DNA from 2 places in the Streptomyces sp. NPDC127098 genome. Region 2 is predicted to be linked to the other one. Evidence: riboswitches for the same ligand, from Rfam matches in the RefSeq annotation. Region 2 holds a riboswitch; the other holds the start of a gene.
The links. Region 2 has a riboswitch for glycine ahead of gcvP (aminomethyl-transferring glycine dehydrogenase). Riboswitches for the same ligand answer to the same signal wherever they lie in the genome.
Positions count from the first base shown of each region.

Region 1: it holds a riboswitch for glycine, as region 2 does, so the genes downstream of both, gcvT (glycine cleavage system aminomethyltransferase GcvT) here and gcvP (aminomethyl-transferring glycine dehydrogenase) in region 2, are expected to answer to the same signal.

Region 1 covers NZ_JBHXFJ010000044.1:11,614-25,854, forward strand. Annotated here, with positions in the region: gene ACFWI8_RS24565 (VWA domain-containing protein) at 1-122, opposite strand, end outside; gene ACFWI8_RS24570 (AAA family ATPase) at 139-1,347, opposite strand; gene ACFWI8_RS24575 (Dps family protein) at 1,502-1,975, opposite strand; gene ACFWI8_RS24580 (enhanced serine sensitivity protein SseB C-terminal domain-containing protein) at 2,067-2,849, opposite strand; gene ACFWI8_RS24585 (enhanced serine sensitivity protein SseB) at 2,971-3,738, opposite strand; glycine riboswitch at 3,897-3,988, shown strand; gene gcvT (glycine cleavage system aminomethyltransferase GcvT) at 4,171-5,280, shown strand; gene gcvH (glycine cleavage system protein GcvH) at 5,338-5,724, shown strand; gene ACFWI8_RS24600 (L-serine ammonia-lyase) at 5,748-7,130, shown strand; gene ACFWI8_RS24605 (hypothetical protein) at 8,476-9,198, shown strand; gene ACFWI8_RS24610 (phosphoadenosine phosphosulfate reductase) at 9,252-10,049, opposite strand; gene ACFWI8_RS24615 (hypothetical protein) at 10,356-10,892, opposite strand; gene ACFWI8_RS24620 (phospholipase D family protein) at 11,034-11,945, opposite strand; gene ACFWI8_RS24625 (ATP-binding protein) at 11,945-13,810, opposite strand; gene ACFWI8_RS24630 (DEAD/DEAH box helicase) at 13,807-14,241, opposite strand, start outside.
Region 2 covers NZ_JBHXFJ010000024.1:75,048-89,288, reverse strand. Annotated here, with positions in the region: gene ACFWI8_RS17600 (sugar phosphate nucleotidyltransferase) at 124-2,619, shown strand; gene ACFWI8_RS17595 (DUF881 domain-containing protein) at 2,683-3,579, shown strand; gene ACFWI8_RS17590 (small basic family protein) at 3,614-3,946, shown strand; gene ACFWI8_RS17585 (DUF881 domain-containing protein) at 3,952-4,773, shown strand; gene ACFWI8_RS17580 (FHA domain-containing protein) at 5,056-5,637, shown strand; gene ACFWI8_RS17575 (bifunctional nuclease family protein) at 5,715-6,185, shown strand; gene ACFWI8_RS17570 (MerR family transcriptional regulator) at 6,329-6,928, shown strand; gene ACFWI8_RS17565 (DNA polymerase IV) at 6,978-8,333, shown strand; gene ACFWI8_RS17560 (PRC-barrel domain-containing protein) at 8,330-8,659, opposite strand; glycine riboswitch at 8,818-8,916, shown strand; gene gcvP (aminomethyl-transferring glycine dehydrogenase) at 9,095-11,992, shown strand; gene ACFWI8_RS17550 (hypothetical protein) at 12,091-12,753, opposite strand; gene ACFWI8_RS17545 (hypothetical protein) at 13,081-13,650, opposite strand; gene ACFWI8_RS17540 (glutamate--cysteine ligase) at 13,920-14,241, shown strand, end outside.

The DNA of each region.
Region 1 (14,241 bases), on a different contig from region 2:
CGCAGTCCGGCCGACTGCCGGTAGGTGTCGCGCCACGTGAGCCGGTCGAACCGGTCCGCGACCACGGCCGCGGTGTGCCCGCCGGCCGACGTCTCCGGCCCGCTCGGCACGTCGTCCGCCATCTGGTCCTCCGGCCCGTCAGAGCTGGGCCCGCACCATGCTCGCGTCCACGCCGAGGGCCTCGGTGAGGACGCGGGCGCGGACGGCGCGCTGGCGGCCGGTGACCCGGTCGATGGCGGCGGTGGAGCGGCCGGCGCGCGCCGCCTCCTCGCGCAGTTTCTCCAGCCGCTGCCCGGCCATGGCGAGCCGGCTGTGGGCCTTCGTGATGACCCACTCGCTCAGCGCCTCACGGGACTGCCCCGCCATGGCGTCGAGCTGTGCCTCCAGTTCCTCGATGGTGTCGGCCAGGTCGAGCGCCTCCCTGGCGTCGGGGTTGACGAGTTGCAGCACCTCGCGCTCGACGGTCGGGCGCTGGGCTGGCGAGTCCCACAGCACGTGGGTCAGCACCGAGAGGTCGGTCTCGCCGACCGCCGGGCGGCCGTCGAGGTACGCGGACGCCTGGAGCAGCCCCACCGCCTGCCGCCAGCGGCGGTCGGAGGCGACGAGTTCCCTGCGGCGCAGGGCGGCCCGCAGCGTGCACACCGCGTCCACGACCGCGTCGGGCACGTCCACGGCGGGGACGGCGTCGGTCACGGCGTGCCGCAGCGCGGCCAGTTCGACCGTGGTCCTGGTCGGCGCCGCCGGGCGGCGGACGGCGGAGCGGACCAGCGCGGCGAAGTTCGAGGGGTCCGTCAGGTACCCGACCTCGATCCTGACCAGCAGCCGGTCGTAGATCGCCGCCGAGTCCTCCCCGCCGGGCAGTTCGTTGCTGGCCGTGATGGCCCCGATCAGCGGGCAGCGTACGGGCTCGCCGCCGTTCTCCGGGTGGTATATCCGCTCGTTGAGGTAGCCGAGGGTCTCGTTCAGCGCGGCTGTCGAGCACTTGAAGATCTCGTCGATGAAGGCGATGTGCGCGGTCGTGGCGCGGCCCTCGTACACCTGCCGGTACTCGCCCCTGGCCAGCGCGGCGACGTCGATGGGGCCGAACATCCTGGTCGGCGCGGTGAACTTGGACAGCAGGATCTCCCAGTAGGCCGCGCCCTCGACCCGGCCCGTGAGCTCCCGGGCCAGCTCGGACTTCGCTGTCCCGGGCGGGCCGAGCAGCAGCGAGTGCTGCCCGGCCAGCAGCGTCACCACCAGCGTCCGCACCACGTCGGCCCGCTCGTAGAAGCGCTCCGACAACTCGTCGGTGATCGCCCGCAGCCTCCTGGCCGTGTCCCGCACGTCCCGCACGTCCTGCGCGCCCATCCTCAACTCCCCTGCCGTGAAGCTCTGTCAGGCCGCCGGAACGACCCCTCCCCCGAAAGCTACGACGTGGGGCGACATGCCAGGACCCCCGACCGCCCGGTCGGGGGTCCTTCGCCGCTCGGCCGCCGTCGTCCGGCGCCGGTGTCCGCCGGTGTCAGCCGCCGTTCTCGGCCTGGAACATCCAGGCGTGCTTCTCGAGGTCCTTGGTGACCTGGATCAGGATGTCCTCGGTGACCCGGTCGACCGGGCCGACCTCGTCCATCCGCTCCCGCATGCGGATGATCACCGCGTTGAGCGCGTCGACCATGGTGCGGACGGCCTGGGTGTCCTGCTGCCAGCCGTCGGCGACCTTGGCGATGCCGGTGCCGGCGGCGACGGTGGCGGCGCGGCCGTCGGGGGAGACGCCCAGGGTCGCGGAGCGCTCGGCGACGGTGTCGGAGTGGGAGCGCGCCGTCGAGACCACCTCGTCGAGCTGGAAGTGGATCGACCTGAACCGGGGCCCGATGATGTTCCAGTGGGTCTGCTTGGCGACCAACGAGAGGTCGATGAGGTCCACCAGTGCCCCTTGCAACGCCTCGCCGACGACCTTGGTCGCGGTGTCGGGCAGCGAACTCTTCACCGTGTACATGCAGCGTCCCCTTTCAGAGCACGAGTGTCTGATATGCGACGTCTGTCTCCACCGTAACCCCGGGACCGGTACCTCCGCCCGGTCAGCCCGGTCAGTGGGGACGGGGATACCCGTACCCGTGTTGGCGCAGTGAATCCGGATCGTGTGCCGCGGGGGCGTCGCGGTCGTAGAAGGGGCGCGCGTTGGCGCGTAACCACATGGCGACCGGGTCGTAACCGTCCGCCATGGCGACCGTGGCCACCGGCAGCCCCTCGGGGACGGCCGCGATGGCCTGGCGCATCATCGACCGCACGGCCTCGGCCGAGCGGTCCTCCGGCTCCTCCACGTCCAGGCCGATCACCAGGTAGGCCGGGCCAACCGCGGGCCGCACCCAGGCCCGGCGCAGGCTGCGCAGCACCCGGGTGCGCTCGGCGAGCGCGACGAGCTCGGCGTAGAATCCGTCGGCCCTGACGGCCGGCTCGGTGATGCGCAGCGGTCCCGCCGGGAGCCGGTCGAGGCCGCCGGCGATCCGGCGCAGGTCGAGCCAGGGGACGCCAAGACCGCCGCCCGGAGCGTGCGGGTTGAGCCACAGGCCCCAGTGGTCGGGGTAGAGCGCGGCGGCGATGTCCCGGCCGCCGACCACCTCGTGCTCCCTGGTCCAGCCGCTGGCGAGCAGCTCGCGCTCGGAGGTGACGCACGGCGCGTAGCCGTGGCCGGCCACCTCCATGCTGCCGTACTGGGCCTCGGGGTCTCCCGACCGGCCGTGCCACAGCAGCATCCAGACCTCGCCGGCGGCCAGCGCCGCGAGCAGCCGTTCGTACTCGTCGAGGCGGTCGGGGGCGATCCTGGGCAGCAGCTCCTCGACGCCCGCTCCGACGCCCTCGCCACCGGTCACCGGTCCCACCCCTCCCCGCGCGGTTCACGCCGCCGTCGCGCGCCGTCGTACGCCGTGGTGCGCCGTCATCCGCGGGCGGCCCGCCAGGGCGCCGACCGCCGGGGAGACCGCGCGGTGCGCGTCAGGCGTCCCGCGTGTAGAACGGCTGCACGCACTCCCTGAGCCAGTCCACCACGGGATCCTCGGCGGCATCAAGAAGCACCAGCTGCACCGGCCAGGCCACCGGCCTGCTGGCCAGCGCCCGGCCGAGCGCGTCGTGGACGGCGAGCCGGCTGGCGTCGTCGAGGTGCTCGAGCTCCACGCCGACGAAGAGCGAGGGCGAGCCGCCCTCGGTGCTGGCCAGGCCGCGCCGCGCGGTGCGTACGAAGCCCAGGCCGGTCAGCTCGCCGGAGACGGCGGACAGGAAGTCGATCGGGTCCTCCTGCCAGTCGGGCTGGAAGAGCCGCATCCGCGCCCCGGAGGGCACGCCGGGCGCCCGCTCGCCGGGGTTTACCCGGCACAGCTCGGCGACCACGGCCGGTGGCACCGGCACGCCGACCGTGCCGCCGGGGTTCACGGCGATGCCCACCTGCGGCGGCAGTCCGCGGGCGAACTCCCACGCCGGCGCGACGGCGAACGGCAGGTGCGAGGCGCCCCCCAGGTGCAGTTGCTCGGCCGAGCTGAAGACCGGCACGAACACCCCGCCGTTGAGCTCGATGGTCGGCAGGTCGAGGCTGCGGCTCTCCCGGCCGCCGCCCTCGGGCAGCGGCACCCACAGGGCGCTGCGGGCCAGCACCTTCAGCAGCCGCGGGCCGGCGTCGGCCACGCCGAGGGCCGCCGCCAGCGTCTCCTCGAGCTCGTTGCCCGGCCAGCCGCCGCCGTAGCCGGGACCCTGCCTTGCCATGTTCATCGTTTCAGCCCACCATCCGCTCAGATCACGATCCACTCGCGAGCGTCGAGAGGCACGATAACGGCTACCGGGCACGGCCGTTGGGCCGAGCGCCCCCGCGACCGGGCCGCCGGCGGCGGTTCGTGCGATGATGTCCGCACAACCGCATACTGGCCGTTCGACCGCGCGCGGGAGAGTCCCCGGCGTTCCGGGGCGCCGAAGGAGCAAGTCCTCCCTTGAATCTCTCAGGCCCCGATACCGCACGCGGAAGGCGAATCTGAAAAGCGGGCCCGCCCCCTCGGGGCCGGCCCCACCCACGGTGCAAGCCGCTCCGCCCGCCCGGGCGCCCGGCGAACCTCTCAGGTGCCGATGACAGATGGGGAGGGCCACGGCGGTCGGCTCTGTCCGCCGCACGACGGCCCCTCGCCCCCGGAGCACCTGGAGCCCACGCCCATGTCCCGCACCACCCCGCTCGACGCCACGCACACCGCGCTCGGCGCGGTCATGACCGACTTCGCCGGCTGGCGGATGCCGCTGCGCTACGGCAGCGAGCGCGCCGAGCACCAGGCGGTGCGCACCGCGGCGGGCCTCTTCGACCTCTCGCACATGGGCGAGATCACCGTGACCGGGCCCGCGGCGGGCGCGCTGCTCGACCACGCGCTGGTCGGCGAGCCCTCCGCGCTGGCGGTCGGCCGGGCCCGCTACACCATGATCTGCGACGAGCGCGGCGGCATCCTCGACGACCTGATCGTCTACCGCCTCGGCGATGACGAGTTCCTCGTCGTGGCCAACGCGGCCAACACCGACCCGGTGCTGACGGCGCTCACCGAGCGGCGGGCCGGCTTCGACGCCGCGGTCCGCGACGACCGCGAGCGGTACGCGCTGATCGCCGTCCAGGGCCCCGCCTCCCCCGCCGTCCTCGGCCGGCTCACCGACGCCGACCTGGCGTCCCTCCGCTACTACGCGGGCCTGCCCGGCACGGTCGCCGGCCGGCCGGCGATGATCGCCCGCACCGGCTACACCGGCGAGGACGGCTTCGAGCTGTTCTGCGCCCCCGAGGACGCCGAAGCGCTGTGGCGGGCGCTGACCGACGCCGGCGCGGCGGACGGTCTGGTGCCCTGCGGCCTCGCCTGCCGCGACACGCTGCGCCTGGAGGCCGGCATGCCGCTCTACGGACACGAGCTGACCACCGACACCACCCCGTTCGACGCCGGCCTCGGCCGGGTGGTCAAGCTCGGCAAGCCGGGCGGCTTCGTCGGCCGCGAGGCGCTGGCGGCCGCGGCCGAGCGGGCCGAGCGCCGGCCGCCGCGGGTCCTGGTCGGCCTGGTCGCCCGGGGCCGGCGGGTGCCGCGCGCCGGCCACCCGGTGGTGACGGCGGACGGCACGGTGATCGGCGAGGTCACCTCGGGCGCCCCCTCGCCGACGCTGGGCCGGCCCATCGCCATGGCCTACGTGGACGCGGCGCACGCCGCCCCCGACACCGCCGGCGTCGCCGTCGACGTCCGGGGTACGCACGAGCCGTGCGACGTCGTCGCGCTGCCGTTCTACCGGCGCCAGAAGTAACCGGCGCCAACGAGCAACAGGTACCACCAACCACCCTGATCCGGGAGAATCCCCCTCATGAGCGACAACCCTGAGCAGTTCCGGTACAGCCAGGAACACGAGTGGCTTTCGGCCGCCGAGGACGGCGTGGCGACGGTCGGCATCACCCGGTTCGCGGCGGACGCGCTCGGCGACGTGGTCTTCGTCCAGCTGCCGGCCGTCGGCGACACCGTCACCGCCGGCGAGTCCTGCGGCGAGCTGGAGTCGACCAAGTCGGTCAGCGAGCTCTACTCCCCCGTCAGCGGCGAGATCACCGAGGCCAACCAGGCCGTCGTCGACGACCCCTCGCTGGTGAACACGGCCCCGTTCGGGGACGGTTGGCTGTTCCGGATCAGGATCGACGAGTCGGCCGAGCCGGCGGGGCTGATGTCGGCCGCCGAGTACCAAGCCCTCACCAACGGCTGACCGACGACCGGGTGTCCCAGGCCATGGCCCTCTCCGTCTTCGACCTGTTCTCCGTCGGCATCGGCCCGTCGAGCTCGCACACCGTCGGCCCGATGCGGGCCGCCCGGATGTTCGCGCGGCGCCTCAAGAACGAGGGGCTGTTGGCGCACACGGCCGCCGTGCGGGCCGAGCTGTTCGGCTCGCTCGGCGCCACCGGGCACGGCCACGGCACCCCCAAGGCCGTGCTGCTCGGGCTCGAGGGCCACGCCCCCGACACGGTGGACGTGGACCGGGCCGACGAGGAGGTGGCCAGGATCCGGGCCACCGGCCGGCTGCGGCTGCTGGCCGCGGAGATCGGCGACGCCCACCCGATCCCGTTCGACCCCGACGCCGACCTGGTGCTGCACCGGCGCGAGGCGCTGCCGTACCACGCCAACGGCATGCGGCTCGCCGCCACCGACGCCGCCGGTGAGCCGCTGCTCACCAGGACCTACTACTCGGTCGGCGGCGGCTTCGTCATCGACGAGGAGGCGATCGGCGCCGACCGGATCCGGCTCGACGACACCCGCCTCACGCACCCCTTCCGCACCGGGGACGAGCTGCTGCGGCTGACCCGGGAGACCGGCCTCTCGGTCTCCGCGCTGATGCTGCGCAACGAGACGGCCTGGCGGAGCGAGGCCGAGGTGCGCGCCGAACTGCTGCGGATCTGGGCGGTGATGCGGGCCTGCGTGGCGCGCGGCCTGGACCGCGAGGGGATACTCCCCGGCGGGCTCAGGGTCCGCCGCCGGGCCGCCACCTCGGCCCGCCGGCTGCGCGCCGAGGGCAACCCGGCCGACGCCGCGCTGGAGTGGGTGACGCTCTACGCGATGGCGGTCAACGAGGAGAACGCGGCCGGCGGCCGGGTGGTGACCGCGCCCACCAACGGCGCGGCCGGCATCATCCCGGCGGTGCTGATGTACTACCTGGACTTCGTGCCGGGCGCCGACGAGGAGGGCGTCGTCCGCTTCCTCCTCGCGGCCGGCGCGGTGGGCATGCTGTTCAAGGAGAACGCCTCCATCTCGGGCGCCGAGGTCGGCTGCCAGGGCGAGGTGGGCTCAGCCTGCTCGATGGCCGCCGCCGCGCTCACCGAGGTGCTCGGCGGCACCCCGGAACAGGTGGAGAACGCGGCCGAGATCGGCATCGAGCACAACCTCGGCCTCACCTGCGACCCCGTGGGCGGCCTGGTGCAGATCCCGTGCATCGAGCGCAACGGCATGGCGGCCGTCAAGGCCATCACCGCCGCCCGCATGGCGCTGCGCGGCGACGGTCGCCACCACGTCTCCCTCGACAAGGCCATCCGCACGATGAAGCAGACCGGCGCCGACATGAGCGTCAAGTACAAGGAGACGGCCCGCGGCGGGCTCGCCGTCAACGTGGTGGAGTGTTGACCGCATAGCCTCTCACCTGCGGGAACGCGTCTTTCCTTCCTGTCCGGGCCTTCCCTCCTTACACTGTGAAAAGTCCCTGGGAAGTCCCTCGGACAGGACGGAAAGTCCCTGAAAAGTCCCTGGAATATCCCTGAGAGACGGGTCGCTGACCAGCCTGTATGCCAGGCCGTCAGCAGGACCCTGGCCCCCTCGAAGGCGGTCCCGCAGCCACAACACCCCCCGCGTAACCGGTTATGCAAGAGAGAAGACCGGATTGTGCCCATGCCGTCTTCTGGGGCTGTCGATCTTCACACTCGACCCATCGGCGGAACCATAACCTCTCTCAATCACCTGTGGCAGGACTCCTTCGGAGTCAGACTCTTAATCAGCGGGTCCGGGGTTCGAGTTTCTGGCGGCGCACCGGTGACCAAGCGTCTCACCTGCAGGTTTCCTGCAGGTGAGACGCTTCTCGTGTCCCTGGTGATCCTCTGCTGGCTCGCTGCTGGCCCGAGCCGCAGAAGATGCGGTTAGCGCCGCTGCCAGCATCGTTCTGGCGTGGCGCGCACCGGGCCTCCTTGCCTTCGCCCCCTGTGCAATCGGCCCGACATGACCGCCCTGCACGGACCGCGGGCCCGGCCAAGCTCGGCGAGGCTAGCGCGAGCGTCTCCAGAACGGCGTCGCACCGCCGGGTCAGCAGGCCGCCTGGCGTCGGCAGCCGATCAACCTCGCGGACAGTAGGAGACGTCATGGCGAGCACCGCGGCGCCTGGGGGACCGCTCCCCCGTTAACCACCACGACGAATGGAGCATCGGCCTGGTTGACTTCCACGCCCTGGATTCCTACCTGTCCTGCACCGTGACGGCCGAGCGGCAGCCCTCGCTCCGTTCGCATCTGGCTCCTGGGCACCGGAGGCGACGCCGATGTCCCGAAGTACCGGCGACTGACGGATGCGGAGGTGCGGGCTGGCCTGTACGAGCGTCCACACTTGATCGGCGACGCGGAAGGGGTGAACGCGAGCTGGAGCGCTGCGGCCGGTCTTTGCGCGGTCATCGGCTGATTCGCCGCGCCGGCCCACTGTTCCCCGGCAGCTGCGGGAGAGCCGAGGGTTTGGTTTCTCGTCGGTCGGCAGACCGGCTCTGTCAGTGCCACATGGCACTCTCTGTCCATGGCATCTCTACGTGTCCAGGCCCCCTGTCTGCCCTCCTTCCGTCAGTTGTCGACTCTGTGTCTTGCTGAGCCCGAGGAGCACGCTCGCGAACTCACCGACTGGATGGAACGAGCTGTCCGGCATCCCTCAGATCTCTCCGTGAGGGCTGCCTGGGAGCGGGCTCACGCCTGGCTTCGCCTGGCGAGCGGTCTGCGAGGCATGACGTTCGACATGGCCTATGACGACGACGGCATGTGCGCCGGCGGAGACTTCGACCTCGTGTGGTCGCAGATGCTGGCTAGCTGGCAACCGCACGTGGCAAGGCTCGGCTACGTCCGTGCCGCCTTCGAGACATTGGGGCACGGACTCTTCCCAGACTCCGAGACTCCCGCCGCTGCCCTCGATGAGGCCGAGCAGCAGCTGGCCGGGAGCCGAATCCAGCTGCCCTTGCATTCTCATGAGGTGGTGAAGCATCTGGCCACACACTCACAGGGCGAAGCCCTGGACGCAGGCACGCTCGCCGCCGGCGGTGCCTACGCACTAAAGATCCATGAAGAAACAGTTCACGGCCTGGCGGAAGTGCCTCAGCCAAGCCAGGGTGATGGCTGGGCAGAGTTCCTGCCCGCTGGACACGGTGACGTGTGCGCCAGCAAGGAGGCGTCCGCAATTCTGCTGCTCGGTGTGCAGGTACTGCTTGCAGCTGCTGTCGATTCGGGACAGCTCGTAGTCCTCGACGACCACAAGTACTTGTGCGACGGCATGTGGGTGCCTACGGTGCCGGGCCACCATCGCTGGATGGACGAGGAGATTCCCTATGGCGAATATCTGTCCGTGCTGCATCTCGAGCATGGCGATCCACCAGACCTACTGGAGGGGGAGGAAGAAGAGGAAGAAGAGCACATCGCCCCTCTTCCTCTTCAGCGCGAGCGCGGTCACCGGTAGCAATTTGGTCGGGACCGGAATTCACCCGGTCCCGACGTGGAATAGTACGTTGATCAGGTCATGCACCAACCAGAATCACACGTGCCGTCCCCCGCGTCTGAATCTTTTGCAGAGGGCTGAATGTCGATGGCTTCGTCGAGCGGTCGACCGAAGCGGGTGAGGTAGGCGGGGTCGCGCCCAAGTGCCGTTCGGCGAACGTTGATCGCCCTCTCCAGTTGTACGGATCGTGCAAACAGGTCCGGCTCGTTCTCGCGCTGATATCGCCAGGCATCGACGGTACGGAAGGGGCAGAAGAAGCAACTGCTCTTCGGGGGGATGGGAAGGCCCGCCCCAGCGATGATGCGCTCGCAGTCGTCCCTGCGGAGTCGCAGATCAAGCAGGGGGTACTCGATCTGCTCGTGCGGCTCCCGACGACGACGATTGGCGCGGTGGATCTCGTCAAGAGAAATACCGATGCCTACTGTCGCCGGAGCTTGCGCTGTCGCTCCGTGTTCACGGAGCCACCGGCCTACTACTTTGATCTTGAAATCAACGGTGCAGTTCCGACGGCCGGGAGCTCCGTTGGCCATGCGGACAGGGATCGGAATGGAGCGGCTTTCTGGCTTGGTCAATCGCTGCATGAGGGTCTCGGTGGCTCCGTTCCTCCGTCGGCGGTGAAGCTCCTGGAGGGCGAGTCCTGCCGTAGCGGCGTACGGGACGGCGATTTCGCGGATGTAGGTGAGAGTGGCCGGGTGTTCGCTGTCGTCACCGACGTTAGCGAATAGGAACGTTGAGTAGTCGATGCGCCCTTGTGCTGCGAGCACGAGTAGCGCTGTGGACTGGACTCCGCCGCCGTAGGAGATGATCTTCACGCTGATCAGTCCTGTCGCGGACCGGTATGACGGGTCATCAACGGAGACGAGATCGATAGCGCTGGCATGCGTGGCTCCATGGCTCGAGGTACAAGATCGGCATGAGAGACACTATGGAAAACCACCCCCCTCATCAACTGTTTCTCTCACCCGAGGGCGAACAACAGCCCGCTGGTGAAACAAGAGGGTTGAGCCCTCGGGCGCTCCTCGGTGCGGACCGGTTATGGTCGAGGAACGCGGGGCTGAATGACAGTCGGTGGCTACGGTGAAGTCCGCACCTGCGAAGGCACGTGGTGGGGGAATCGCCTACTGCCGGCGGCGGGTATGTTGCGTAGCCGTCCGGCGTCCACGCGGCTTCTGTGGATCGCGGTGACCTTCCCGAAGCCGCTGGACCTCATGGTCAAAGATCGTCCTGCCCCGCCGCTGGCCGTCGCGCAGAATGGTCTCCAGCAGCCAGAGCGGTGAACCCGAGAGCAAGATGTCGGGCTCACTGATCTGCCGACGATTGCGCCATCGGGAGACGGCCTGGTCGTCGCGGCCATGAATGCGAGCGACCTCCTTGAGGCCGACGATGACCGGGAGCTCGTCAATGGTGGTCGCCTCCTGGCCGCCGGGGATGGCGGCCTGGTAGGCGGCGAGCCGTTGCGGACTGATCCGCCGTCCACCGACGCCATTGATGCGTAGCACGGTGTCCAGCAGCCAGTATGGGTTCCCTGAGATGACGAGGTCAGGCTCAGCCAGCGTACCCTCGGTGCGCCATTTGCGTGATGTCTGGCGCTCGACTTCAAAGAGGTAGGCGATCTCGGCGTGGCCCAGCAGGAACGGCAGCCCAACCCGTGCCATGAGGATGCCTCTCCGATCACTTTCCGATGCGGTCGCGGTGGCTGCGCCAGCAAGCGCGCCAGTCACCGCGGCCCAGTCACGACCTGTACGCTCACGCCTGCGGCGCAGCTCCGCGGAGCTGACGCAGCCCGACGCCACAACTCAGGTGATTTCTCTACCCTGTCGAATCTCCCATGGACCGACCGGTACCAGATGCACCTCGTCGAAGTAGTTCAGCCACTGAGCAATGGTCTCCACGGCACGTTGGGCCTGCTCTTCTGTGCAGGTTCCGCCAGTGACCAGTTCTCCTTTCGCGTCGTCCATGTTTAAGGCGCCTACGTCGAACAGCCGTCGAATCTCCGGCATGGTTCGGAGACCAGCGAGGACCGCTTCCCCGAACGCCTGCTCGGAGAGGCCGGGAGGGATGTCGAGATGAGCAAGGTCACGGAGCACACCGGCAAGAACGTCTGTGCCGATGTTGCGGTATCGCCCGTTGTACACCCGGTACAGTCGCTCCGGGTTGCGTGTTTCCGGCAGCCAGCGAGCGCCGGTTGGGCCGTGCCCGGCAACCAGGACCCGGGGAGCGTCTTCGTCAGCTCGGAGGAGATCAGCTTGCTCGCGAATCTGTCGCGCAAGGTCTACGGACGCCGGCACCGAGGTGAGCCCAATGGCATCAAGCGTTCGCTGGATCTCCGGGTGGCTCGCTTCGGTTTCGAGGAGTAACTCGATGTTGGCGTCCGGTACACGGCCGGTGGCCCTGCCTGTGAGGTTGGCCGATCCGACGAGGCAGCGGCCGTCGACGATGTAGAGCTTGGCGTGGAGGTTGTGGCACAGCAGGATGCGGGCGCGTCCGTCAGCCTCGGCAATCTCGGCGATCTCGGGGTCCGAAACGCCGGCTGCGACCTCGGCGACGGACCACCGCGTGATGCACTGAACCTCTTCAACACGGTGCGGAATGGCGGCCAGCGCCGCTCGGAACACCTCCTTCTTGATGAAGGGAGCGATCAGGACAACGCGCTCGGAAGCCCTCTGAAGTAACTGCTCGATCTGTTGCCAGACGTGATCGTTCGCCACTACTCGTCCTCGTCATCCTCGCCGTCGGCCCCGAGAAATTCGCTGGCGATCCGGCCCCAGTCCTGCCGCATCTGCCTGGCCCGAGTGCGAGGCTTCTCTGGTTGTTCGTCCTCGAACCTCGCCCAGGAGAGCAGCAGGAGCTTGAAGGCGTTGGCAGCGGCCACCAGCCGGTCGACGAGTTCTTCCCGGCTCGCGCCGTCGAAGTCCTTGTCTAGGACCGCGATCAGGTCGCTGTACACAGGGTGGTCCATATTCAGAGCGACCTGGAGCAGGCCGGGGATGAACTCGACGTTGAAGAAGGCCGGTGAGTCAGGGTTGCGGCTGGTCAGGAGGCGGGTGTGCTTGCCTTGGGAGATGGTCTCTTCGATGATCCGCTGCGCGTCGGCGGGATTGTACTTGTGGGTTTGGACCAGGCTTTCGAGTTGCTGCTGCTTGCTCTCCTCTGGGCTGACCTGCTCTGCCAGGGTATCCGTCAGGCTCGGTTTAGTCTCCGCGCGGCGCCGCTTAACCGCTTCCTCTGCCTTGGTTTCCACCTGCTCGTGCCGCTTCCGACTGGTGCCCGTACCGCGGGTCTGGTCTTCTAGTTCGGCACGTAGCCTACCGAGCAGCTTCTCACGGATGTGATAGACGATCTCAATGAGGGGAAGACGAGCATCGCCTTCTTCACGAAGCGCCTCGCGGAACTCCTCCCAGGACAACCCGGCTGCTTCCTCACGCCAGTTGAAGTTGGCTAGCGCTGAGAAGATCGTCGCGGACTGCTTGTTGTTGGTGACGCCGAAGACCTCGTCGAGGGCGGGTGGGAAGTCGATCTCCACTCCCCACCACCGTTCAACCGGGTTGTACGAATTTGTCCATCCGGTGTCGAGGTCGAGTTCACGGTCAGCCCGGATCAAGGAGATGCCGAGGTTCTTGGCTGCGTGCTTGCCCCAAGGGGTGTCGCCAGGCTTGAGGCTGGGCGACACGTCGTCGGGCCACTTCTCGCCCTCGATGTCGGTCCGCCGCGCGGCATCCACGGAGATCGAGGAGCGCACGAGAACGGGGTATTCCTTGCCGTCAGCGCCCTCGACCATGAAGCGCTGAACGCCGATCGCGCCAGTGTTGCCGCCGCCGATGGGGCGAAACATCGGCTTGGTGTCGAACGGGGCAGGCGTCGAGCTTGGAGCGGTTAGGTAGAGCGGGTCGTTCGGCCGGGTGTCGCGCACGCCAGGCAGCTCTGCCCAGCCACGGACAGGGACCAGCTTAATCCGGGTTCCTTGAGTGATCTTGCGTCGGTAGATACGCCCGATGAGGTGCTCGGTGTTGGCCAAAGTGGTCTCGGCGCCACGCCACTGGACACGTTCCAGCTGCGTCCACTGGACGAGGGTTCCGGACGGGCCAAGCCCTTCGGTGAGCGCCTGCCATTCGTCAGGGAGCCCCTGGAGTCTGGGCTCGGGGACCTCTTCCAATCCTTGCCGGAGCTCGGCGAGATCGAGGTAGGTGTGCAGCGCGTTGTCGGGGCCGTTGGTCCAGGACCAGACATCCACACGGTCGCACTGGGAGATGCTGGAGTTGGGCAGGCCGACGCCGAACCGCCCTATGCCCTTGCGGTGCTGTCGGGTTCCGGCACCGAAGCGCAGAGATTGCCGCAGCGTCTCCGGATCCATGCCGCTGCCGTTGTCGAGCACAGCGATCTTCTCTACCCGGTGGCGGGCACGGTGGGATGGACGGTCTACCGACTCGACGACGAAGAGTTCCACGAGATCGGCATCGGCCTCGATGCCATTGTCGATCAGTTCCGCGATGGCGTGTGCGGTCGACTTGTATCCGCTGTCCTGCAGGGCCTTGACCGTCAGATCAGACGTGACGATCGAGTACTTGGATGTCATCGAGCCTTCCATACGTCTTCCCAGTTGGTGAATGCCTCTGCCACGTCTCCGAAGCCGGGGAGCGCGGGGTCGACGACTGTCACGACGTCGCAGGAGGGGGTGCCGCCGGCTTTGGGTCCGCGGATCACACGGCCGACCATTTGGCTGTAGAGGACCAGAGAGCGAGTGGGTCGGGCGATGACTGCCGCGCTCGCGGCGGGCGCGTCGAAGCCGGTCGTGAGGACACCGTAGTTCGAGAGCACCATGGGTCGAGGGCCCGGCCCCTTGAACCTGTTGATCGCGCGGTCGCGGTGACGCGTTGACGAATCAGCGGTGACCTGGTCGGCGTCGATCCCGAACATCGACAGAATCGCGACGACCAGGCGACTGTGCTCGACCGAGGCAGCGAACAGCAGGACCCGCCGATGCTGCCGGCTGAGGTCGAGTACGGT
Region 2 (14,241 bases):
CAGTGTCGCAGGGGCCTGGCGCCCGCACGTGCCGCTAATTCCGGGGAGCCACCCCGGGCCCGGGCCCCTCCAGACGGGTGCGGTCGGTGTGACTGTCGACTCCCCAAGGAGGACACTTCCGATATGAAGGCCGTCGTAATGGCTGGTGGCGAAGGCACCCGGCTTCGCCCCATGACCGCGAGCATGCCGAAACCGCTGCTGCCCGTGGCCAACCGCCCCATCATGGAGCACGTGCTCCGGCTCCTGAAGCGTCACGGGCTCACCGAAACCGTGGTCACGGTGCAGTTCCTCGCTTCTCTCGTGAAGAACTACTTCGGGGACGGTGAGGAGCTCGGGATGGACCTCACCTACGCCCACGAAGAAAAGCCACTGGGTACGGCCGGAAGTGTGAAGAACGCCGAGGAGGCGCTCCGCAGCGACTCCTTCCTGGTGATCTCGGGTGACGCGCTCACCGACTTCGACCTCACCGATCTGATCCGTTTTCACCGCGAGCGCGGCGCGCTCGTCACCGTATGCCTCACCCGCGTTCCCAACCCCCTGGAATTCGGCATCACCATCGTCGACGACGACGGTCGCGTCGAACGCTTCCTGGAAAAGCCCACCTGGGGCCAGGTCTTCTCGGACACGGTCAACACCGGCATCTACGTGATGGAGCCCGAGGTTTTCGACTATGTCGAGGCCGATATCCCCGTGGACTGGTCGGGAGACGTCTTCCCCCGCCTGATGAAGGAGGGCAAGCCCATCTTCGGCTATGTCGCCGAGGGCTACTGGGAGGACGTCGGCACCCACGAGAGCTATGTGAAGGCCCAGGCCGACGTGCTCGAGGGCAAGGTGGACGTCGACATCGACGGCTTCGAGATCTCGCCCGGCGTGTGGATCGCCGAGGGCGCCGAGGTGCACCCCGACGCCAAGCTGCGCGGCCCGCTGTACGTCGGCGACTACGCGAAGATCGAGGCCGGCGCCGAGATCCGCGAACACACCGTCATCGGCTCCAACGTGGTCGTCAAGGCCGACGCCTTCCTGCACCGGGCGGTCGTCCACGACAACGTCTACATCGGCCCGCAGACCAACCTGCGCGGCTGCGTGATCGGCAAGAACACCGACGTGATGCGCGCCGCCAGGATCGAGGACGGCGCCGTCATCGGCGACGAGTGTCTGGTCGGCGAGGAGTCGATCGTCCAGGGCAACGTCCGGGTCTACCCGTTCAAGACCGTCGAGGCCGGCGCCTTCGTCAACACCTCGGTCATCTGGGAGTCGCGCGGCCAGGCCCAACTGTTCGGCGCTCGCGGCGTCTCGGGCATCCTCAACGTCGAGATCACCCCCGAGCTGGCCGTCCGGCTGGCCAGCGCCTACGCGACCACCCTCAAGAAGGGCTCCACGGTCACCACCGCCCGTGACCACTCCCGGGGCGCCAGGGCCCTGAAGCGCGCGGTGATCTCCGCGCTGCAGGCCAGCGCGATCGACGTCCGCGACCTGGAGAACGTGCCGCTGCCCGTGGCCCGACAGCAGACCGCGCGCGGCAGCGCCGGCGGCGTGATGATCCGCACCACCCCCGGCGTGCCCGACTCCGTCGACATCATGTTCTTCGACGAGCGTGGCGCCGACCTCTCCCAGGCCGGCCAGCGCAAGCTGGACCGCGTCTACGCCCGCCAGGAGTACCGCAGGGCCTTCCCCGGCGAGATCGGCGACCTGCGCTTCCCGGCCAGCGTCTTCGACGCCTACACCGGCTCGGTGCTGCGGGCAGTCGACACCACCGGGGTCGAGGAGTCCGGGCTCAAGATCGTGGTCGACGCCGCCAACGGCAGCGCCGGCCTGGTGCTGCCCAGCCTGCTCGGCCGGCTGGGCGTCGACGCCCTCACCATCAACCCGGGGCTCAACGAGGCGCGGCCCACCGAGACCGCGGAGGCGAGACGGGCGGGTCTCGTCCGGCTCGGCGAGATCGTCTCCTCGGCCCGCGCCGCCTTCGGCGTCCGCTTCGACCCGGTCGGTGAGCGCCTGTCGCTGGTCGACGAGCGGGGCCGGATCATCGAGGACCAGCGGGCCCTGCTGGTGATGCTCGACCTGATCGCCGCCGAACAGCGCAGCGGTCGGGTGGCGCTGCCGGTCACCACCACCCGCATCGCCGAGCAGGTCGCGGCGTACCACGGCACCCAGGTCGAGTGGACGACGACCTCGCCCGACGACCTGACCCGCGTCACCCACAAGGAGGGGTCGGTCTTCGGCGGCGACGGCCAGGGCGGCTTCATCGTGCCCGAGTTCTCCAGCGTGTTCGACGCCACGGCGGCCTTCGCGCGGCTGATCGGCCTGATCGCCCGCACCCAGCTGTCGCTCAGCCAGATCGACGCCCGCATCCCGCGCGCCCATGTCCTCAAGCGCGACGTGATCACCCCCTGGGCCATCAAGGGCCTGGTGATGCGTCGGGTCGTGGAGGCAGCCGGCGACAGGTCGGTGGACACCACCGACGGCGTGCGGGTGGTCGAGCCCGACGGCAGGTGGGTCCTGGTGCTGCCGGACCCCGCGGAGGCCGTCACCCACCTGTGGGCCGAGGGGCCCGACGACGCGACGGCCTCCGAGCTGCTCGACGAGTGGTCGGTGATCGTGGACAGCGCAGAACGCTGAGCCGGGGCCGGCCGGCCGGCCCCGTTTCGATCTCCGCGGGGGCGGCGTGCAATCATGCCCGCCATGCCACAGCAGGAGCCGGCCCCGCGCCGGCCGGTCCGCCCCGACGCCTCCATGTCGCTGCTGACCACCGTCATGGAGCACTCGCTCGACGCCGGGTACGCGCGGGCGGCGGCCAGGCGGCGCGCGGCGGGCGGGGCCCGGCCGGCGCACGGCGCGCGCACCCTGCGCGGCCGTCTGTGGCTGGCCGCCGGGCTCGCGCTGGCCGCCGCCGTGGTCACCCTGGGCGCCGCCCACGCCAGGGACGCCGCTCCCACCGTCGCCAGGGAGCGCGAGGAGCTGCTGGAGCGGGTCGAGGCCGGCACGGACGGTCTCGACCGGCTCCAGGGCGACGTCGACGCGCTGCGTGCCGACGTGGCCGCCAGGCAGCGCGCCGCCCTGCCGGACGACCACGCCGACCGGGCCGATCTCGTGGCCCTGCTCGCCGGGGCCACCGCCGTGTCGGGGCCCGGCGTCGAGCTCACCGTCGATGACGCGGAGGGCGCCGGCCAGGCGGCTCAGGGCGGCCTGGGGGACGGCGGCTTCGGTCAGGGCGGCCGGGTCCGTGACCGTGACCTCCAGTGGATCGTCAACGGCCTGTGGCAGGCCGGTGCCGAGGCCGTCTCCGTGAACGACCAGCGGCTCACCGCGCTGTCCGCGATCCGGGCCGCGGGCGACGCGGTGCTGGTGGACAACCGCCCGCTCGTCCCGCCCTACACCCTGCGCGCCGTCGGCGACGGGGAGGAGTTGGCCGCCGCCTTCGCCGCCGGCCCCGCGGGCAGCTACCTCCAGGTCCTCGCCGACGACTACGGCATCCGCTCCGCCACCGAGGTCCGCGACGAACTGCGGCTGCCCGCCGCCCCCAGCCTGACCATACGTTCGGCCAGTCCCGTGGGCTCGGCCGGATCAGTGACCGAGTGAACGAGACCGACCAAACAGGAGAAGGTAACCCGCAGTGATCGCCGTTCTGGGGCTCGTCCTGGGAGTCGTGGCCGGAGTACTCACCCGTCCCGTGGTGCCCACCGGCGTCGAACCGTACCTTCCGATCGCCGTGGTCGCCGCGCTCGACGCGGTGTTCGGCGGCGTCCGGGCGATGCTCGACGGGGTGTTCGACGACAAGGTCTTCGTGGTCTCCTTCCTGTCCAACGTCACGGTGGCCGCGCTGATCGTCTTCCTCGGCGACAAGCTGGGCGTCGGCGCCCAGCTCTCCACCGGCGTCGTGGTGGTCCTCGGGATCCGGATCTTCTCCAACACGGCGGCCATCCGCCGCCACGTCTTCGGGGCGTGAGGGCGATGAGGGACCCACAGCAGGACCCGCGGCAGGACCCACGGCGGGACTCGCGGCAGGAGCAGGAGCAGGAGCAGGAGCAGGAGCCGGCCGCCGCCGCGCCGGAGCCCGCGGGGGCGCGGGCGCTGCTCGACGCCCTGTGGCCGCCCCGCGTCACCCGAAGTCAACTGCTCGCCGCGGCGCTGCTCTTCGCCCTGGGGCTCGCCCTGGCCATCCAGGTGCGGGCCGCGAGCAGCGAGGAGACGGCGCTGCGCAACGCGCGCCCCGAGGACCTGGTCCGCATCCTCAGCGACCTGGAGGACCGCACCGCGCGCCTCGAGGACGAGCGGGCCGGTCTCGAGGAGCAGCGGTCCGACCTCGAGACCAGCTCCGACCAGGCCGAGGAGGCCCGCAGGCAGACCCTGGAGCGGGAGCGCCAGCTGGGCGTCCTGGCCGGCACCATGGCCGCGCAGGGGCCGGGGATCAGCCTGCGGATCAGCGATCCGCGGGGCGTCGTCGAGGCGGATATGCTGCTCGACGCGGTGCAGGAACTGCGTGCCGCCGGCGCCGAGGCGATCCAGATCAACGACGTGCGGATCGTGGCGGACACCTCCTTCGTGGACCACAACGGCGGGGTGCGCATCGACGGTGTGCCGGCCGGGGCGCCGTACCTGGTCTCGGCCATAGGCCGCCCGCAGGACCTGGAACCGGCGCTCAACATCCCCGGGGGAGTGGTGCAGTCCCTGGAGAACGAGGGGGCCGGTGTCACCATGGACCGCCCGGAGACCGTCGTGGTCGACGCCTTGCGGTCGGCCGAGCAGCCTGACTACGCTCAGTCGTCATCGTGACCTGAGGCGGCGTCAGGGGGGCGGCGGCCCGGTGTGGCGCTCGGTGAGGGAAACTGAACGGAGGCCGTGGACGTTGTCACGACGTTCGAATCGGCCGGTGATAGAAAATGGACCGCCCCGTCCCACCGACGGGTCGGGCTACGCGCGAGGGGATCGCTGGTGAGTTTTTTCGCTCGTTTGTTCGGCAGGCGTCAGAGCGGCAGCCACAGTGCCGCACGGGGCCGCGCCCGCCAGCATGGCGACACGCCAGCGTCGGCGTCCGGTGCCGAGCAGGGGCGCCCGTTGTTCCGTGACGAGGTCGCGGGGCCCGGCGGCATAGGCTCCCAGCCGGCGGCCGGTGGCGCGCCCTGCGGCCGTTGCGGCAGCCGCAACCCCGCGACCAGCCGGTTCTGCTCCAACTGCGGCAACGCGCTGCGCCCCGGCCTCGAGGGCTCCTCCGAGACCACGTCCACGATCTCCATCTCCGGGCTCGAGGCGTACGAGGCGGAGATCACGGGACAGCACCCGGCGCCCGCGCTCTCGGCCGAGGCCCAGGCGGCCGTCGACGCCCTCCCGGGCGGCTCGGCCCTGCTGATCGTCCGGCGCGGGCCGAACTCCGGCAGCCGCTTCCTGCTGGACGGCGACCTGACCACCGCCGGCCGTCACCCGCAGAGCGACATCTTCCTCGACGACGTGACGGTCTCCCGGCGCCACGTGGAGTTCCGGCGCCAGCCGGACGGCGGCTTCACGGTCAGTGACGTCGGCAGCCTCAACGGCACCTACGTCAACCGGGAGCCGATCGACTCCGTGGTGCTCACCAACGGTGACGAGGTGCAGATCGGCAAGTACCGGCTGGTTTTCTTCGTCGGAAGGCACGGATACTGACCGGCCGGGGGGCGTGCGCGGGCCGCATGGTGGTGCTCGACTATCCAAATGCCCCGGGCACGGCCTAGGGTTGCTGTGTGAATCAGCTCGACGTCGTGGGCGTGCGGGTGGAAATGCCCAACAACCAGCCCATCGTGCTTCTCCGTGAAGTCGGCGGTGATCGCTATCTCCCGATCTGGATCGGACCGGGAGAGGCGACCGCCATCGCGTTCGCCCAGCAGGGCATGACCCCTGCCCGGCCGCTGACGCACGACCTCTTCAAGAACGTGCTCGAGGCGGTGGGGCAGGAGCTCAGCGCGGTGCGGATCACCGACCTGCGGGACGGGGTCTTCTATGCCGAGCTCGTGTTCGCCAGCGGGGTCGAGGTCAGTGCCCGCCCGTCCGACGCCATAGCCCTCGCGCTACGCGTCGGAACGCCGATCTACGGCAGCGACGCGGTGCTCGACGACGCGGGGATCATCATCCCGGACGAGCAGGAGGACGAGGTGGAGAGGTTCCGCGAGTTCCTCGACCAGATCTCTCCGGAGGACTTCGGCACCAGCCAGTAGCGGCGCGTGGCGTTCGTTGACGCGCCGAGTGTGGATGCCTAGCTTCAATGGGGCATGTCTTGGGAGGAGCGCTGTGTGCGTGCTCATCGTGACAGCCGGTGAGCGACGAGGGCACAGTCGGGGCATGCGGAACGGAGGCCGGCGTGACAGGTAACGGCGACAGTAGAGCGGTCGGCGGGGTCTCCGCCCTCCCGGGCGCGCCGCCCAGGCCGGGACTTCGGCACTCGGTGGCCCCCCAGGGGCGGGGAAGGACCGAGGAGCTCGGATATCGCGGGCCCAGCGCGTGCGCGGCCGCCGGGATCACCTATCGCCAGCTCGACTACTGGGCCCGCACGGGTCTGGTGCAGCCCAGCGTGCGCCCGGCGCACGGCTCGGGCAGTCAGCGGCTCTACAGCTTCCGGGACGTGCTGGTCCTCAAGATCGTCAAGCGGCTCCTGGACGCCGGCGTCTCGCTGGGGAGCATCAGGACCGCGGTCCAGGCGCTGCGCGCCGCCGACCTGGCCGAGCTCGCGGGGATGACCCTGATGAGCGACGGCGCGGCCGTCTACCGCTGCGCGTCGCCCGACGACCTGGCGGAGCTGCTGCGCGGCGGCCGGGGCGTCTTCGGCATCGCGGTGGGCGCCGTCTGGGGAGACGTGGAGAGCGCGCTCGCCCAGCTGCAGGCCGAGCGGGTGGACACCGGGGAGGCCGTGCCGGCCGAGCACCCGGGGGACGAGCTCGCCCGCCGCCGCAACCGCGCCTGACCCACCCGCCAGGCCCTGACTGTCGGTGCCCTGCGGCACCATCGGTACCGTGAGAGGCCAGCCCAGCATCCTGCACCTCGACATGGACGCCTTCTACGCCTCGGTGGAGCAGGCGGCCAAGCCGAGCCTGCGGGGCAAACCGGTGATCGTGGGCGGTCTCGGCCCACGCGGCGTGGTCGCCACCGCCTCCTACGAGGCCAGGCGCTTCGGGGTGCACTCGGCGATGCCGATGGGGCAGGCCCGCCGGCTCTCGCCGCACGCGGCCTTCCTGGTGCCCAGGTTCGCCGTCTACCGGGAGATCAGCGAGCGGGTCATGGCCCTGCTCGGCGAGCTCTCGCCGCTCGTCGAGCCGCTGAGCCTGGACGAGGCCTTCGTCGACCTGGCGGCCGGCCCCGCCCCGCCCACTTCGTCCGCCGCCGCCCGCCGCGCCGGCGAGGGGCTGCGCGCCCGGATCCGGGCCGCCACCGGGCTCACCGGCTCCGTGGGCCTCGCCGGCTCCAAGATGCTCGCCAAGATCGCCTCCGAGCAGGCCAAGCCCGACGGCCTGCTGCTGATCGAGCCTGGCACCGAGCGGGAGCTGCTCGCCCCGATGCCGGTGCGCACCCTGCCGGGGGTCGGCCCGGCCACCGCGGAGACGCTGCGCCGCGCCGGCCTCGCCACCGTCGGGGACGCGGCCGAGGCGGGCGAGGCCGAGCTGCTGCGACTGCTGGGCAGGGCACACGGCCACGCGGTGCACGCGATGGCGCTCGGCCTGGACGACCGCGCCGTGGTGCCCGACCGGGACGCCAAGTCCATCTCCGTGGAGGACACCTTCGACACCGACGTCACGGACCGGGCCAGGATCAGGTTCGAGGTGGCGCGGCTCGCCGAGCGCTGTGTGGGCCGACTGCGCTCGGCGGCCAGATCGGGCCGCACCGTGGTGCTGAAGGCCAGACGGTACGACTTCACCACCCTGACCCGGTCCGAGACGTTGCGCGGCCCGACGGATGACCCGGTGGTGATCGCGGAGGCGGCGGGGAGGCTGCTGGAGGGCGTGGACACCACGGAGGGCGTGCGGCTGCTCGGTGTGGGCGTCAGCGGCCTGGCCGACTTCACCCAGGAGGACCTGTTCGCGCAGGCGACCCCGTCGGAGCCGACCGCGGGGGCGCCCGCGGTACCCCTCGCCGAGGAGCCGGTCGAGCGGCGCTGGCTCCCGGGCCTCGACGTGACCCACGCCCGGCACGGTCCCGGCTGGATCCAGGGCAGCGGGGTCGGCCGGGTCACGGTCCGCTTCGAGCGCCCCGGCTCACCGCCCGGCCGTGCTCGAACGTTTCGGCTCGACGATCCGGAGCTCACCCACTCGGATCCGTTGCCCCTGGTCACCGACGCGGACGCGGCAGCGGGCACCGTCCGGGGGCCTCGCTAGGTCCCGTCCTCCTGCGGCACGTCGAGGCCGTAGTGGTGGTAGAGCTGCAGCTCCTGCTCGGGGGAGAGGTGGCGGCCGACCCCGAAGTCGGGAGCGTCCCTGATCAGCGAGCGGTCGAACGGCACCCGCAGCGTGTCGCCCACCACCTCGCTCGGCTCCAGGGGGACGAACGCGTCCCGGCTGAAGATCCCGGTCCGCACGGCCGCCCACTCGGGAGCCCCGGTCGCGTCGTCGAGGTAGACCTCGTCCACGGTGCCGATCTTGGTGCCTTCGCGGTCGAACGCCTTGCGGCCGATCAGGCTGCGTGGGTCGATGTCGATCTGCATGGTTCCTCCCGCTGCTCCCCGCACCTCCGGAACCCATCCGGAAAGGGAACGCCACCTCCTACGAAAGGGCACAAACCGGCGGTCGGCCAGTCGAGCGCCGGGCGGCCGCACGGGACGTACGGGCCAGGACGTCCGCTGGTAGGCTCGAAGGCGGTTGACGACCCCGCGCGGGAGAGTCCCGCCGTCGAGCGGACGGCGGGCGCCGAAGGAGCAAATCCTCCCCGGAATCTCTCAGGCCCACGTACCGTGCGAGCGAAACCACTCTGGAAAGCAGGGCGACCACCGGTCGTCCTCACCGACGGTGCAAGCCGGGCACGCGGGTGCCGGGCGAAGCTCTCAGGTCCGGGCGACACGGCCGGATGACAGAGGGGGAGGCCGGTCGGGCAGCGCCGCCCGAACCCCCGAGGTCGCCGCGACCAGGAGGAGCCTCCACCCATGACCGTCCCCCGCACCCCGCTCACCGAACTCGAGCGTGGCACCCCGTTCGCTGCCCGGCACATCGGTCCCGACGCCGCCGACCAGGCCAAGATGCTGGCCCAGGTCGGCTTCGGCTCGCTGGACGAGCTGACCGCCGCCGCCGTGCCCGAGGCCATCCGCAGCGTCGGCGCGCTCCGCCTGCCGGACGCCGGGAGCGAGGCCGAGGTCCTCGCCGAGCTGCGCGCGCTGGCCGAGCGCAACACCGTGCGGCGCTCGATGATCGGCCTCGGCTACCACGGCACCTTCATCCCGCCGGTGATCCTCCGCAACGTCCTGGAGAACCCGGCCTGGTACACCGCGTACACGCCGTACCAGCCGGAGATCTCCCAGGGCCGTCTCGAGGCGCTGCTCAACTTCCAGACCGTCGTCGCGGACCTCACCGGCCTGCCCACGGCCGGCGCCTCGCTGCTCGACGAGGGCACCGCGGCCGCCGAGGCGATGGCCCTGGCCCGGCGGGTCGGCAAGGTCAGGGACGGCGTCTTCCTCGTCGACGCCGACTGCCTGCCGCAGACCGTCGCCGTCGTGCGCACCAGGGCCGAACCCACCGGCGTCGAGGTGGTGGTCGCCGACCTCGACGACGGCATCCCCGCGGAGCTCGCCGAGCGCGGCGTGTTCGGCGTGCTGCTCCAGTACCCGGGGGCCTCCGGCGCCGTGCGCGACCACCGGGCGCTGATCGAGCGGGCGCACGAGCTGGGCGCCGTGGTCACCGTCGCGGCCGACCTGTTGGCCCTCACCCTGCTCACCTCGCCCGGCGACCTGGGCGCCGACATCGCCGTCGGCTCCAGCCAGCGTTTCGGCGTGCCCATGGGCTTCGGCGGTCCGCACGCCGGCTACATGGCCGTCCGCGACGCCTACGCCCGCAGCCTGCCGGGTCGTCTCGTGGGCGTCTCGCGGGACGCCGATGGCCGGCCCGCCTACCGGCTCGCGCTCCAGACCAGGGAGCAGCACATCCGCCGCGAGAAGGCCACCAGCAACATCTGCACCGCCCAGGTGCTGCTGGCCGTGATGGCCGGCATGTACGCGGTCTACCACGGCCCCGAGGGGCTCGCCGCGATCGCCCGGCGCACCCACCGGTACGCCGCGCTGTTGGCCGCCGGACTGCGCGCCGGTGGCGTGGAGATCACGCACGACGCCTTCTTCGACACGGTCACCGCCCGCGTGCCGGGCCGGGCCGCCGAGATCGCGGCGGCCGCCCGCGCGGCCGGGGTCAACCTGCGCGAGACCGACGCCGACCACCTCGGCATCGCCTGCGACGAGACCACCACCCGGGCCGACCTGGCGGCCGTCTGGGGCGCCTTCGGGGTGCCCGCGGACGCCGCGGGCATCGAGGCGCTGGACGCGACCACCCCGGACGCCCTGCCGGAGGCGCTGCTGCGTGGTGACGACTACCTCACCCACCCGGTCTTCCACGAGCACCGCTCCGAGACCGCGATGCTGCGCTACCTGCGCCGGCTCGCCGACCGCGACTACGCGCTCGACCGGGGCATGATCCCGCTGGGCTCCTGCACCATGAAGCTCAACGCCACCGCGGAGATGGAGCCGATCACCTGGCCGGAGTTCGCCGAACTGCACCCGTTCGCGCCCGCCGAGCAGGCCGCCGGCTACCTGACCCTGATCCGGGAACTCGAGGACCGGCTGGCCGAGATCACCGGTTACGACCGGGTCTCGCTGCAGCCGAACGCGGGCTCCCAGGGCGAGTTGGCCGGACTGCTCGCGGTGCGCGCATACCACCGCGCCAACGGCGAGCCCGGGCGCACCGTCTGCCTGATCCCCTCCTCGGCGCACGGCACCAACGCGGCGAGCGCCGTGATGGCCGGCATGCGGGTGGTGGTCGTCGCCACCGGCGAGAACGGCGACGTGGACGCGGCCGACCTGCGGGCCAAGATCGAGGCGCACCGCGACGAGTTGGCGGTGCTCATGGTCACCTACCCGTCCACGCACGGCGTGTTCGAGGAGGACATCGCGGCCATCTGCGCCGCGGTCCACGAGGCCGGCGGGCAGGTCTACGTCGACGGTGCCAACCTCAACGCGCTGGTCGGCCTCGCCAAGCCGGGGCACTTCGGCGCCGACGTCTCGCACCTCAACCTGCACAAGACCTTCTGCATCCCGCACGGCGGCGGTGGCCCGGGCGTCGGTCCGGTCGCCGTCCGTGCCCACCTGGCGCCCTACCTCCCCGGCCACCCGCTCCAGCCGGCCGCCGGGCCCGCGGGCGGCGGCATCGGCCCGATCGCGGCCGCCCCCTGGGGCTCCGCCGGCATCCTGCCGATCTCCTGGGCCTATCTGCGGCTGATGGGCGCCGAGGGGCTGCGGCGCGCCACCCAGGTCGCCGTGCTCGGCGCCAACTACGTCGCCAAGCGCCTGGAGCCGCACTACCCGGTGCTGTACACGGGCCCGGGCGGCCTGGTGGCGCACGAGTGCATCATCGACGTCCGGCCGCTGACCAAGGCCACCGGCGTCACCGTGGACGACATCGCCAAGCGGCTCATCGACCACGGCTTCCACGCGCCGACCATGTCGTTCCCGGTGGCCGGCACGCTGATGATCGAGCCCACCGAGAGCGAGGACCTGGCCGAACTCGACCGTTTCTGCGAGGCGATGATCGCCATCCGCGCCGAGATCGACCGGGTCGGGGCGGGGGAGTGGCCGAAGGACGACAACCCGCTGCGCAACGCGCCCCACACCGCCCAGCAGTTGGCCGGCGACTGGCCCCACCCGTACTCGCGGGCCGAGGCCGCGTACCCCGCCGACGGCGGCCAGCGTGACAAGTACTGGCCGCCGGTGCGCCGCATCGACGGCGCCTTCGGCGACCGCAACCTGGTCTGCTCCTGCCCGCCGGTCGCGGAGTACGCGGGCTGACGCTGACTCATGGCACCGCCGCATGCTGTCAATACGACGGCCCCGCCGGGGACTCCCCGGTGGGGCCGTCGTGTCACGAACGGGGGTGACCGCGAGGGTCAGTCGATGACCTCGTAGATGTTGAACCTTTCCCACGAGCCGGACGGCTCGGCGGAGCGGGCGCGCAGCAGGTACTGGAGAGTGCCACCGTAGCCGTTCTCCATGGCGACCCACTGGCCGTTCAGCGTGGACCGGATCGCGAACTCGAAGGTCTCGGCGTCCTGGAAGAGCTCGAACCGCTCCCAGCCGCCGACGCTCGCCGAGCGGGCACGCAGCATGTTCTGCCGCTCGCCCGTGAGGTTCCTCTCGACCGCGACGTAGAGGCCGTTGGCCCGCGACCGCATCGCGAACGTGCCGGTGGCATCGTCCCAGACGAAGTCGAACTCCTCCCACGCTCCGAAGACGCCCTGGGAGCGGGCGCGCAGGAGGCCGGTGTTCGGGGCCGGGTAGCTCATCTCCGTGGCGACGAAGTTCCAGTTGCGGACCGACTCGATGGCCAGGCGCTCCTCGACGACCACGTCCTGGGCGGTGAACCCGGAGTCCGCCTGCCCCGCCGGCGCGGCCAGCGTGGACCCGGCCAGGGCCTCCGCCAGCTCGGCCTCGCTGTCGATCCTCTCCCACCCCTCCGACACGGCGGCGGGCGTCGCGGCCGGCGAGGCCGCGGTGGCCGTGGTCGGCGCGCCCAGTGCGAAGGCGGCCAGCAGGCCGCCCGTACATGCCATGACTGCGATCTTGCGTCTCACGTTCATCCCTCTGTCAGCCACGGGCTGGTCACCATTCCCCCCGCCCGTGAGCACCAAGTCGAACTCCTGGTGGAATTCTGGGACATGACGTGATCACCGTCGCGCCGCTTTCGACGTGTTCACCTGTCTGTCGACGTGTCTTCCCCCTCTCGTCGCCAGCCGGTTGCGCTGCCATCGCTGGCGCGGTGGTGGTGTTGACCGACTCGGCCGGCGACCGGCCACCCCCGATGGGCGGCCGGTCGGTCTCTGCTCGCGGGGGCTGAAGAACGGTTCCGGCCTTGCGTGCCCCCGGCCGCCGACGAGCCGCTAGCTCGCCAGGCCCAGCGGTGCCACCCGGCTGGTCACCAGTGGCAACAGCGCGTCCGTGCGCACCGGGCGGTCGGCCGCGATGCCGGGCGGCGCCGGCGCGAGCGGCACCAGCAGGTCGTCCGGCAGCGGGTCGCCGGCGGTCGGCTCGGCCTCCAGGTCGGCGTGCAGCCAGAGCGTCAACATGTACAGCTCGGGGATGGAGAGCAACCTGGGCTGGTACGGCGTCGGCAGGGCCTCGGCCAGCCGCACGGCCCGCTCGGTCGACGCGATGAACGGTCCCTCGAGGAAGTGGGAGAACTCCCAACCGTCCGCCGTGAACGCGGTCTCGGCCGCGCCCACGGTCCGGCCGTCACGCTCCAGCAGGAAGCGCCAGCCGGTCAGCCCGGCACGCGGCGGCTCGGTGAGCGAGGAGACCGGCGTCAACCGGTGCAGGGGTAGCGGGAGCACCAGCCGGGGAGTCTCCCCGAGGAGGTGTGCTGGCACCGGGGTCCGTGCGGTGCCCGGGTGCAGCGCGGTGCGGACGGACTGTTCGGCCGTGGCCGGGGCCGAGGGGATACGCAGGGGCATGATGGGTCGCCTCTCGCTTTGGAGTAGGTCGCCTCTGGAATGGGAGACACGCCATCGGCTATTTTATACCGGGCATGTTCTCGCCGTGTTTCGGCTAGCCGCCCCCGGATGTTTCGGCAAGGGGGAAATCGGACGCCGCCGAGCAGTTTCGACCGCCGAATATTCCGGAGGAATATGCCGGATTCCGCCCCCGGGGGCCCGTCGGTCCTGGTTCCCCGGCCCGTGGCGTGGGCAGGATCGTGGCACCGCTCGACGGAGGAGGTGCCCCCATGGGGGAGAAGTTCGTCGCCGACCGCTTCGACCTGGCCGCCCGTCAGGAGTACCGCGCCAGGCTGAACGACTGCCTGACGGCGTTGGCGAGGATGCTGCGCGAGGAGCGCTTCGAAGGGCCGCGCGACCTGATCGGCCTCGAGGTCGAACTGTCCATGGCGGATTCCGGCGGTTCGCCGCGAATGGTGAACGACGAAGTGCTCGCCCGAATGGCCACCAACGATTTCCAGTCGGAGCTCGGGCAATTCACCATCGAGCTCAATATGCCACCGCGGCGACTCTTCGGCAGGGTTTTCGACGATCTGGCCGAAGAACTGCGCA